Regions from separate parts of the uncultured Megamonas sp. genome, predicted to be linked through region 3. Evidence: predicted binding sites of a transcription regulator. Region 3 holds the regulator's gene; each other region holds the start of a gene.
The links. Region 3 encodes HrcA, which represses chaperone genes, less so after heat shock. Its sites were predicted from a motif close to TGTTAGCACTCNNNNNNNNNGAGTGCTAACA; they were not measured.
Positions count from the first base shown of each region.

Region 1: a site for HrcA is predicted at 1,908-1,938, ahead of groES (co-chaperone GroES). Genes of this name have one in related genera too.
Region 2: a site for HrcA is predicted at 1,946-1,976, ahead of htpG (molecular chaperone HtpG). Genes of this name have one in related genera too.

Region 1 covers NZ_CAUBSM010000005.1:130,968-135,354, forward strand. The annotation lists gene groL (chaperonin GroEL) at 1-1,521, opposite strand, end outside; gene groES (co-chaperone GroES) at 1,579-1,860, opposite strand; gene Q5I67_RS06095 (LacI family DNA-binding transcriptional regulator) at 2,066-3,040, shown strand; gene Q5I67_RS06100 (sucrose-6-phosphate hydrolase) at 3,246-4,387, shown strand, end outside.
Region 2 covers NZ_CAUBSM010000011.1:47,902-52,288, reverse strand. The annotation lists gene htpG (molecular chaperone HtpG) at 1-1,911, opposite strand, end outside; gene Q5I67_RS08295 (hypothetical protein) at 2,076-2,672, opposite strand; gene Q5I67_RS08290 (efflux RND transporter permease subunit) at 2,816-4,387, opposite strand, start outside.
Region 3 covers NZ_CAUBSM010000016.1:26,862-31,248, forward strand. The annotation lists gene dnaK (molecular chaperone DnaK) at 1-442, opposite strand, end outside; gene grpE (nucleotide exchange factor GrpE) at 538-1,116, opposite strand; gene hrcA (heat-inducible transcriptional repressor HrcA) at 1,156-2,181, opposite strand; cyclic di-AMP (ydaO/yuaA leader) riboswitch at 2,433-2,590, shown strand; gene Q5I67_RS09685 (C40 family peptidase) at 2,597-3,259, shown strand; gene Q5I67_RS09690 (histidine kinase N-terminal domain-containing protein) at 3,362-4,387, shown strand, end outside.

The sequences.
Region 1 (4,387 bases), on a different contig from region 3:
GATACTTGCAGCATTTTGTAATGCACTACGAGTAACTTTTGCAGGGTCAACGATACCAGCAGCAATCATATCCATGTATTCACCAACTAAAGCATTGTAACCAACGCCTACACCAGCAGCTTTTACATGTTCAACAACTACAGAACCTTCAAGACCAGCATTGTTTGCAATCTGACGAACTGGTTCTTCAATAGCACGTTTTACGATTTCAACACCAGTTTTTACATCGCCTTCAGCTTCAATGTTTTCAAGAGCAGGTTGAATATCGATGAAAGTAGTACCACCACCAGCAACGATACCTTCTTCAACAGCAGCACGAGTAGCATTTAAAGCATCTTCGATACGGAGTTTTTTATCTTTCATTTCAACTTCTGTAGCAGCACCAATTTCAATTACAGCTACGCCACCAGATAATTTAGCAAGACGTTCTTGTAATTTTTCTTTATCGAAATCGGAAGAAGTTTCAGCAATTTGTTTTTTGATGAATTCTGCACGAGCAGCGATTTCAGCTTTATCACCGAACCCATCAACGATAGTAGTTTCTTCTTTAGAAGCACGTACTTGACGAGCACGACCGAGATCTTCGATTTCTACGCTATCAAGTTTACGTCCAAGTTCTTCACTGATTACATTACCACCAGTTAAGATAGCGATATCTTCAAGCATAGCTTTACGACGATCACCAAAGCCAGGAGCTTTAACAGCAAGAGCTTTGAATGTACCACGAAGTTTGTTAACTACGATAGTAGCAAGAGCTTCACCATCGATATCTTCAGCGATGATAACGAGTTCTTTACCTTGTTTTACAACTTTTTCAAGGATTGGAAGAATGTCTGCGATTGCAGAGATTTTGCGGTCAGTGATAAGAATATATGGATCATCCATAACAGCTTCCATTTTATCTGTATCAGTAACCATGTATGGAGAAATGTATCCACGGTCGAATTGCATACCTTCTACAACGGAAAGGTTAGTCTGCATACCTTTGGATTCTTCAACAGTGATAACACCGTCTTTACCAACTTTTTCCATAGCGTCAGCGATTAATGCACCAGTTTCTTCATCAGCGGAAGATACGGAAGCAACCTGAGCGATAGCTTCTTTGCCTTCAACTTTTTGAGCTTTTGCTTTAATTTCTTCAACTAATGCAGCAACAGCTTTTTCAATACCTTTTTTGAGAACCATTGGGTTTGCACCAGCAGCTACGTTTCTCATACCTTCACGGATCATAGCTTGAGCAAGCAATGTAGCAGTAGTTGTACCGTCACCAGCGATATCGTTAGTTTTTGTAGCAACTTCTTTTACAAGCTGAGCACCCATATTTTCGAATGGATCTTCAAGTTCAATATCACGAGCGATAGTAACACCATCGTTTGTAATAGTTGGAGCACCAAATTTTTTATCTAAAACAACATTTCTGCCTTTTGGGCCAAGTGTAACTTTAACAGCGTTAGCGAGTGCATCAACGCCTCTACCAAGAGCTTGACGAGCTTCTTCGCCAAATAATACTTGTTTAGCCATTTATAAAGAACCTCCTAGGATTATACATTAAAATTGTAATTAATTAGTTTCTGTTAATTATTCAACAACAGCTAAGATATCGCTATCTCTAACGATTAAATAATCAGTACCATCGAATTTTACATCAGTACCAGCATATTTAGAGAAGATTACTTTGTCGCCTACTTTTACATCAAGAGCAACTTTTTTACCTTCTACATATTTACCTTCGCTAACTGCAACAACAGTACCTTCTTGTGGTTTTTCTTTTGCTGTATCTGGTAAAACGATACCACTTGCAGTTTTAATATCGCCTTCAGAAACTTTAATAACAACTCTGTCGCCTAATGGCTTAATCATTGTATATTCCTCCTATGCGTAAATAGATTTTATAACTAATTTTATATTGTTAGCACTCTTTATTAGTGAGTGCTAACTCACAATTCATATAATAAACAATTTTACAGAAAAAATCAATAGTTTTTGCGAAAAAATTTGATTTTTTGTCTTATTTAATTTATGTTATAATTTATTTTATCTATTTGTATTATAAGGTGGTTAGGGTATGGCTAGTATTAGAGATGTGGCTAAATTAGCACAGGTAGCTCCAAGTACAGTATCGTTGGTATTGAACAATAAAGGATATGTGTCAGATGCTTCGAGAAAAAAAGTATTAGATGCAATAAAAAAATTAAATTATGTACCTAATGAATTAGCAAGAAATTTATATCGTAATAGTACAAATATAATTGGTATTATTGTACCTGATGTAGCACATCCTTTTTTTGGGGCTTTTATTGGTGCATTAGAGATAGCACTTTATAAATATAATTATAAAATAATGGTTTGTTCAACGATTGAAAGAGAGAATGCGGAACATGAAATTGTAGACATGTTAAGAAGACAAATGATAGATGGTATTATTATGGGTTGTCATTCTTTAGAAGTTGAATTATATGATAATGTCAATAAACCTATTGTGGCTTTTGATAGAATTATTAATAATAAAATACCGATTATTCGTTCAGATCATGAGAAAGGTGGAAGATTAGCAGCTCAAGCAATGTTAAAGGCTGGTTGTAAGTATCCTCTACAAATAACAGGTATAAAAAATAGTTCAATGTCAGCATATTTACATCATAGTGCATTTAAAGATGAATTATCTAGAAATGGAATTGAAGTGATAAATTATGAAATGGAATGGAATAAATTTGACATGAACTATTTTAAGAGAGTTGCTGTCGATGTATTTGAAAAATATCCCCATATTGATGGTGTATATGGTGCTGATATGGTGGTTTGTGCATGCTTAGGTGAAGCACGTAAGCGAAAATTAGACATACCAAAAGATATAAAATTTATAGCATATGATGGAACTTTTATAACAGAAAGTAGTTTTTATAATATAACTGCTATTGTTCAACCTATAAATATATTAGCTCAAAAAACTGCACAAATGATAGTTTCTTTGATAAAAAACGAAAATATAGAAAAAGAGGTAATTGTGCCAATATCTATACGATATGGTGATACTTGCTAAGATAAAAGGAATAAGTCCTTTTATCAATATAAATATCAGAAAATAAATTCTTTTTTGTTGTTTTAAAAAAATGTTGATTTTTTAAAAAGATAGTGATATTATTATTTCAGGAAATATAAAACGCGTTTGATATAAAGTAGATTTTATATTTCCAAATATTTTTAATCGAAAGTCGAACCGGTTTTATAAATTTATTATAATAGGAGTGAAAAATTTGAAACACAATGAAGCACTATTAAAAGCTGAAAAATTTCAACAAAAAATGGAGACGATTGCACAGAATGATTATTGGAGACCACAATATCATATTGCTGCACCAGCTAATTGGATAAATGATCCAAATGGATTTTGTTTTTATAAAGGTGAATATCATTTGTTTTATCAGTATCATCCATATTCTAGTCAATGGGGGCCTATGCATTGGGGACATGTAGCTAGTAAAGATCTAGTAAATTGGGAACATAGACCAATTGCTCTTGCACCTACTGATGAATATGATAAGGATGGTTGTTTCTCTGGTAGTGCAATTGAAAATGATGGTAAATTATATTTATTATATACAGGTCATGTAGACTTAGATAATAGTAACGGTGGCAATGATAGAATTGAAACACAGTGTTTAGCTGTTAGTAATGATGGAAATCATTTTGAAAAAGTAGAAAATAATCCTGTAATTAAAGCTTTACCTAAAAATTTAAATATAAGAACAGAACATTTCCGTGATCCTAAAGTATGGAAACATGAAGATTATTTTTATACTGTAGTAGGTGCACAGACAAAAGAAGAAACAGGTCAAGTTGTAGTATATAAGTCTAAAGATTTATATAATTGGGAATTTTTAAATATTATGGCAGCTTCTAATGATGGAGAAAATGTAGGATTTATGTGGGAATGTCCTAATTTTGCCCAAATTGATGATTATGAAGCTTTGATTTTCTCACCACAAGGCGTAAAACCAGAAGGTAATAAATTTTTAAATGTGCATCAATCTGGATTTTTCTTAGGAAAAATGGATTATCAAACAGGTGTTTTTGCCCGTGAAGGTAAATTTGATATTTTAGATTATGGTTTTGATTTTTATGCTCCACAGATAATGCAAGATGAAAAAAACAATCGTTGTTTAATGATTGCTTGGCTCGATATGTGGGAAAGTAATATGCCAGAACAAGAAAATCATTGGGCTGGTATGATGAGTATACCACGTGTATTAAAAGTAGAAAATAACATGATTTATAGTAAACCTGCTGATGAATTAAGTAAATTGCATAAATCAAAAGTTCATCATGAGCAAATAATAAAAGAAGCTACTTCCTTTGATGGTGTAAATGGCGATTGTTATCAATTAGA
Region 2 (4,387 bases), on a different contig from region 3:
ATCTTCTGGCATCATACCTTCGATGAGAAGTGCCTGAGCATATAAAAGTGAGCAATAATCTTTAAATGCATCACTTTCTTTGCCTTGTTCATGTACTTTTTGTAAACGAGCAAATAAGTCATGTTTTGGATTGATTTCTAAGATACGTCTAGCTTTGAACATTGGATTATTTGCATTAGCAAAAGCTTGTTCCATAGCGAAGCTTGGGCCTTGTTCGTCTGCTACTAAGCAAACAGCAGAAGATTTTAAACGGCTACTGATTTTTACTTCAGCGACTTTATCGCCGAGAGTTTCTTTGATATCTTTGATTAAATCTTCATTGGATTTTGCAATTGTTTCAGTTTCTTTTTTCACTTCTTGAGATTCAACATCATCAAGGTCTAAATCGCCACGGCTGATGGAGTGGAATGGTTTACCTTCATATTCACGCATAACTTCAATAGCGAATTCGTCAACGTTATCAAGGAAGTATAATACATCAATGCCTTTATCGCGTAAGATTTCCATCTGTGGTAAGCTATCGATGCTTGCACGGTCTTTACCTGTAGCATAGTAGATTTTTTTCTGGCTTTCAGGCATATTTTCCACATATTCTTTTAAAGTGATGAGTTTATCTTCTTTGGAAGTTGTGAATAAGAGTAAATCTTTTAATTTATTTACTACATCACTGCCACCATTGTATACACTGCCATAGATACCGATTTTTAAGGATTTACCGTATTCTTTCCAGAATTGTTCATATTTACTGCGGTCTTTTTTGAGTGTATTTGCTAATTGTTTTAAGATAGTTTTTTCTAAGTTTTTACCGATTAATTTTAATTCACGGCTCTGTTGTAAAAGTTCACGAGAGATATTTAAGGAGAAATCAGGAGAGTCGACTAAACCTTTAACGAAGCGGAGATATTCAGGTAAGAGGTCTTTGCATTTATCCATGATGAATACATGGCGAGAATAAAGCTGTAAGCCTGGTTCATAATCGCTATGATAAAGATTGTAAGGAGCATGTGCAGGGAAGAATAAAAGGGAAGTATATTCGATATTACCTTCGATTTTATTGTGCATTACTTCCATTGGTTTTTCCCAGTCATGGAAAAGATTTTGATAGAATTCAGTGTATTCTTCTTCTTTGATTTCAGATTTATTTTTAGCCCAAAGTGGTTGCATGGAGTTTAAGATGCGAACTTCATTTTTCTTGATAGTGCCAGCACCTTCGATTGGTTTACCATCAGCATCTTTTGGCTGTTCTTCAACGACAAAGTTCATTTTAATAGGATAACGAACATAATCGGAATATTTTTTTACAAGAGATTGTAATTTATATGTGTCAGTGAAGTTTTCTTCAGCTTTATCACCATAGAATTCAGGTAAAAGTGTGATAGTGATATTAGTACCACGGCTATCTTTAGTGCATTCTTCGATAGTGTAGGAACCGTCAGCTGTAGATTCCCATTTATAAGCTTGTGTCTGACCAGCTTTTCTGGAAACTACAGTGATTTTTTCAGCTACCATGAAAGCAGAGTAAAAACCTACACCAAATTGACCGATTAAATCTTTTTGAGTGTCATTGTCGCCTTCTTTAGCTTGTTGAAGTTTTTCCAAGAATGCTTTTGTACCGGATTTTGCGATAGTACCGAGGTTTTCAATTAATTCGTCTTTGCTCATACCAAGACCATTATCGGAAATAGTCAATGTATGACTAGCTTCATCAGGAATTAAGAAGATTTCATAATCATTATTTCCTTCAAGTAAATCAGGATTTGTGAGTGATTCAAAATGTAATTTATCAATTGCATCAGAAGCATTAGAGATTAATTCACGAAGGAATATTTCACGATTTGTATAAATCGAATGTATCATTAAATCGAGTAATTTTTTAGTTTCAGCTTGAAATTGATGTGTTTCTTTAGCCAAGATTTGTCACTCCTAAGTTTAGATTAAGATAAGTTATTAGCACTCTTTATCTTAGAGTGCTAACCGTCAATTATTATTATATAATTATAAGTCAAAATGTCAATAGACAATAAAGGAAAAAGCCAGATAGACTGGCTTTTCATACATGTTTAGATATTAAAATGTTATTTATCATTGAAAGATAATAATCCATATTGATAAGCGTTGATATCGTCTTTAGTTAATTCAGATTTGGAAGATAAAACAATGCAGTAATTGGATTTTACACCTTTGAGGTAAGTTTCGATATTTTGTCCATCTTGTTTAATGGTTTCATCAACTTGACCATCTTTATTTGTATCAATCTGGATAGTTTTTGCTGTAACAGCATAAATGGCATTATGTCCTTGAATAGGAACAAGAGAAATCGCTTCATATCCACGTTCAACAGCTAGTTGTGTGAATAAATTTTGTTTAGCTTCTTCACTTAAATTATCAAGATCAGGGAATGTGTCATTGCTGAAAGCATTTGGGGAAACAACCCAATATTTTGTAGGGTTATGACCATCTGTTTCAAATATTAAAACATCACCTTGTTCTTGAGGAGAGAGAATACTTAAATTGATTACAGCAAGAGGTTTTTCTGGGCATTTAATACTGTAACCAAAGCGTTCACTAGTATATAAATATCCATCAGCTGCAAAACTTGTACTTGGCATAGCTGTTATAGCTATTAGTACAAAAATACTCATAAAAGTCAGAAACATTCTTTTTAAAATCATAAGCGTATCTCCTTAAATTTATAGAATAAGATGCTATAAATTTATAGCATCTTATTCATAGTATTTATTTAGCCAATTATATCATAGATAAATATAAAAAGCGATTTTTATTTTATATTAAGAGATAATATTGGTTGTAAAAATTACATATATTTATCGACTTTGGATTGTGGTTTAGGTTTATTACCACCAGTGAGCCAAGAAGTAATTTTCATAACAACAAGATACATAACAGGAATTAAGAATACACCTAAAGCAGTAGCAAATATCATACCACCAACAACGGCAACACCCATATTATTACGAGCAGCAGCACCGGCACCTGTTGCTACAGCAAGTGGTAAACAACCGATGATGAATGCAAGGGATGTCATAATGATAGGACGAAGACGAAGTTTAGCTGCTTCTAAAGTTGCTTTGAGAAGAGGCATACCTGTATCTACACGAGCTTTGGCAAATTCTACGATAAGAATGGCATTCTTAGCTGCTAAACCAATGATAACGATGATACCTATTTGCATATAAATACTTATCTGTAAATTTAATACAAATGCAGATAATAAAGCACCAAAGATACCAGTCGGAACAGTTAATAATACAGCATATGGTACGCTCCAGCTTTCGTAGAGAGCAGCAAGGCATAAGAATACGAAGACTAAGGAGAGAACCATTACTTGAGATGTAGAACTTGTTGCAGCACGTTCTTCACGGCTCTGACCAGACCAGTCAATATTAAATCCAGTAGGAGCGACTTCTTTAACAACTTCTTCAATAGCAGCCATAGCTTGACCAGAACTATAACCAGATTTTGGACTACCCTGGATAGTGACACTTCTACTAGCATTGAAGCGAGAAATAATCGCAGGACCAGAGTTTAATTTTGGTTTAATTATAGTATTTAAAGGAACCATTTGATTATTGGAACCACGAATGAAGATAAAACGAGTTCTATCTGCTTCGTTACGATAATTACCTTCTGCTTGCATTACTACTTTATAAGTACGACCAAACTGGTTGAAATCGTTGATTTCAGTACCACCAAAGTTTACTTGGAGAGCAGTGAATACATCAGAGATATTTAAACCTAAATTTTTAACTTTTTCGCGGTCAATTTCAAATTCATAAGTTGGAGAATTTACACTGTAAGTAGTGTAAACCCCTTGAAGTTCTGGACGTTGGTTAGCAGCAGCAACTATTTTTTTAGTGATAGTATCTAATTCTTCATTAGTATGACCACTCATATCTTGCAATTGAAGATTAAAACCACTGACCATACCAAGACCTGGAAGAGAAGGTGGATTCATAGCAATAATGGAAGCTTCTGGATAATTTAGCCCTTCTTTTATAGCCATGCCTACTTCAGTATCAATACTTGTTTCAGGTGTAGTTCTTTCACTCCATGGTTTTAAGCCAACGAAGAATGTAGCTGCGTTGGATTTGGCACCACCAGATAAGATATCATAACCAGAAATCCCCATAACTTCAGAAACACCAGGATTATCTTGAAGTGCTGCAGATAATTTTTCCATGACTTCTTCAGTATGATTTAAAGAAGTACCATCAGGCAAAGTTACAGAACAAAGATAGAAACCTTGGTCTTCGGCTGGAATAAATGTAGTTGGCAAAATCTTAAATAAAGCACCCATTAGAGCAGTGATGATTATCAAAAATGCTACACAATATTTTGCTTTGCCAATGAGGAATGCAATACGTTT
Region 3 (4,387 bases):
CGTTTACAATACGAAGAACATCAAGACCTGCGATTTTACCAGCATCTTTAGTAGCTTGACGCTGACTATCGTTGAAGTAAGCAGGAACAGTGATAACAGCTTGAGTTACTTTTTCACCAAGATATTTTTCTGCATCAGCTTTTAATTTCTGAAGAATCATAGCAGAAATTTCTGGTGGAGTATAAGATTTTCCATCTACGTTTACTTTATAATTAACTTCGCCCATATGACGTTTGATTGAAGCGATTGTTCTATCTGGGTTAGATACGGCTTGACGTTTTGCAAGTTGACCTACAAGACGTTCACCATCTTTTGTAAAACCTACAACTGAAGGAGTAAGTCTGCTACCTTCTGGATTTGTAATAACTGTAGGTTCGCCACCTTCCATAACAGCGACTACAGAGTTAGTAGTACCTAAGTCAATACCAATTACTTTGGACATTATAAATTCCTCCTAAAAACATCTATATATAAATATAAGTGTTAGTCAAATTGAATATTTTTATTTTATATTAATTATAGTTAAATTAGCGTTAACTAATTAGCTACAACTTTTACCATACTTGGACGAATTACTCGACCTTGTACCATATAGCCTTTTTGAAGTTCTTCTTCAATGGTATCATCTTCTTTTTCAGGGTCTTGAACACGCATTACAGCTTGATGGAAATTAGGATCAAATTTTTCACCAGTAGCTTTTATTGTTTCAAGTCCATTTTTCTTTAAAGATTCCATCAATTGGTTGTAAACCATGGAAATTCCATCATGAAGAGGAGTACCAGCAGCTCCTTCAACAGCTAAAGCTCGTTCAAAATTATCGATGATAGGTAATAAATCTTTAATTAATCCTTGAAGGATTACACCGGATAATTCTTCGCGTTCTTTTTCATTGCGACGACGGAAGTTTGCAAAATCAGCTTGCAATCTCTTGTAATGGTCTTCGCTTTGTTGTAACAACTCTTTTTGAGCTTCTAATTCTTTTTTTATTGTATCAAAAGTTGTTTCATCATTTTCTACAGCAGCCTCTTCAGTAGTTTCTTCTACTGTTTCTTTTACTTCATCGTTAGAAGTTGTTTCAGTCTGTGTAGTTTCTTTAGTTTCTTCTGGAGTAGCCATGAATCAACCACCTTCTTAAAATAGTTTAATGCTTATACATTACAAATGAAATCTATGAAAAATATCAGCAAGATTAGCATTCATAAATTTTAATAAAGAAATTATTTTACCATAATCCATACGTGTTGGACCTAAAACAGCTAATGTTGCGATAGGTTTACCATCTAAATGATATGTGGCACTGATAATACTGCAATCTTTAATATCATTATATTTATTTTCTTGACCAATAGTGACAGCCAAACCTTTATCTTTTTGTGCATGCAAAATATCATATAAAAGTTGTTTTTCTTCAAGCATAGATAAAAGTTTTTTTACTTTATCTATATTATGAAATTCAGGCTGTTCCATAAGTTCTCTAGCACCGCCTAGATAAAGACGCTCTTGCTTATCCTTAGCTAAAGCTTCATCTATAATATTAATAATGGCATTAAAAACTGTAGAATTTACAGTTTCACCACGAAATTTGCGGATTGATGCCATGCTAATATCTGATAGACGTTTGCCTTTGAGATAATGATTAAAGATACTAGCGATATTATCGAAATCTTTAAAGGAAATACCACTTGGAATATTGATTATTTTATTATCAATAAAACCAGCATCTGTCATGATAACAGCAATGACTTGATGGTCATTAAGTGGTAAAAATCTCAAATATTGAAAAGCTGTTTGTGTTAATTGTGGAGCTAAAACTAAAGATACATTTTTTGTCAATTGAGAAATAATACGTGAAGTCTCACGAAAAATTCCTTCTACAGATTGTACCTTAGTAGCATACCAATTATTGATAAGAGATATTTCATTCTCCGACATTTGTTCCAACGTTAATAGGTCATCGACATAAAAACGATAACCTTTTGATGAAGGGATGCGCCCAGATGAGGTATGGAGATGCTTGATATAACCAAGTGTCTCTAAATCTGCCATTTCATTACGAATTGTCGCAGGGCTAATTCCCAAACTATATTTCTTAGCAATTGTTCGGGAGCCTATTGGCTCTGCAGTAGATATATAGTCATCTACAATGGCTCGGAGAATGCTTTGTTTTCTTTCATCTAGCATTTCTTTCACCCCTGTTGTTAGCACTCTATAATAGTGAGTGCTAACTTCTAATTAAGAATGTATCACTATTTAGACAAAATGTCAATGTCTTTTGTTTAATTAAATAAAAAATTTCTTAAGTATAATGAAAATAGTTGAAATTAGTTTAGTTATTATATAGGAACTAAACTAAATGATAAAAATTATTGATTATAGGTTGAGGTTTTTAATAAAATAGTGTAAAATATAAATTATGAGCGTAATAAAAAAATAAAAATAGAAAGCCGAATCCAGCTCAGGAGCGGGAGAACCAATTTTTTGGGGTGAATCTAATTTGTTTTGGTAGAATTTACTGAAATTTTAGATGGATAGTCTTTCCTTCTCTGTCCTAACCCGTCAGCTAACCTCGTAGGCGATTTTGAGAGGAGTCTTTTTTTTGAGTAAAGTTGTCCGTGTTTTAGTCTTATCATTGTGTTTAATTTGTATGAGTGCTATTGCTAGTGCATCTTCTTTCCGTTTAGGCGACCAGGGTGATGAAATTGCTGAAATTCAAGCAGCTTTGGCAAGCCAAGGTTATGATGTAACAGCAGATGGTGACTTTGGTCCAGCTACACAAGCAGCTGTAGCAGCTTTCCAATCAGCTAATGGTTTGGATAATGATGGTCTAGTTGGTGCTATGACATATCAAGCATTGATGGGACGCAATATGCCTGTAGTAAGCCGTAGTTCTAATTACATTGCAAAACGTATTATTAATTCATCTTTGAATTATATCGGTGTACCATATGTGTTTGGTGGTACAACACCAAGCGGTTTTGATTGTTCTGGTTTTACACGTTATGTATTTGCTACAGCAGGTATTTCTCTTCCACGTACAGCAGATGTACAATTTGAAATGGGCACACCAGTATCTTATGATAATCTTATGCCTGGTGATTTAGTATTTTTCTCTACTTATACTTATGGAGCATCTCATGTGGGTATCTATATGGGTGATGGTAATTTTATCAACGCTTCTTCTAGCCGTGGAGTAGTTGTTGACTCTTTAAGTAGTTCTTATTGGGCATCTTGCTACATTGGAGCACGTAGAGTTTTATAATTACATAAATTAAATTAAAAACAATTTAATTTAAAGGAGACATTTTGTCTCCTTTTTTCTTTATTTGAATTAAATAATTTAGTAAGAAAGAAGTGACCGAGTATGTCTTTTTTAAATGATTGTAGAGCATATAGTAATTTATCAGCCATGAAAGCTAATTTTTTGCAGAGAATTGATACAGTACTGCCTTTAGTTGCTGACTTGGTACATGCACATGTAGCTATGTATACGTTTTCTAAAAAGAAAAATTGTTTCACAGTTATTTCTGAATATGAACCACATACAACATATAATCCTATAAAACAATCTTTGGTAGGAAAAGATATACCTAAGGTACAAGAACCATTGATCGATAGGACGATTAGACTAAAAACTAAATATGAAGGACAAAGAGAATTAGATTTTGGTAAATTTTATCAGATGTATACAGTTCCAATTATTGATGACTATGAGGTAATTGCAGTAATTTGTTTTGAAATAAATTATGAAGATACACAAACAAGAGGATTTACTCGTCTATTAAAAACAGCATTTACTATATTGCAAAACGCTCCTAAACAAGTGGATAATAAGATGTATAGAGCTATTTCTTCTCGTGATGGTATTATTATTACAGATAAGCATGAAAGAATTATTTTTGCGAATATGGTAGCTTCGAGAATTTATCACGTTTTGGGTGTCAGTAATTTATTAGGATGTCATCTGTTTGACAGACAATTGACTTTGCATATTACGAAAGAAACTATTTTGCCTAAATGTCCTTATGAAAAAGAAATAGAAGTAGGTAATTTAGTCCTTATTAGAAGAGATATTCCCATAATAGAAGCAGGTAATTTATTGACAAGAATTGTCATTTTATCTGATGTTACAGAGATTAGGAAAAAAGATAAAGAATTGATGATTAAATCTGCTGTAATACAAGAAATCCATCATCGTGTAAAAAATAATTTGCAAACTATTGCTAGTTTACTTAGATTACAAGCTAGAAGGTCAAATTCTTTGGAAGTGAAAGAAGCTCTAAAAGAAAGTGTAAATCGTATTTTGAGTATATCTGTAGTTCATGAATTTTTGTCCCAACAAGGTGATGAAAATATTGATGTAATGGAAGTTACAAAAAATATTTTAAAT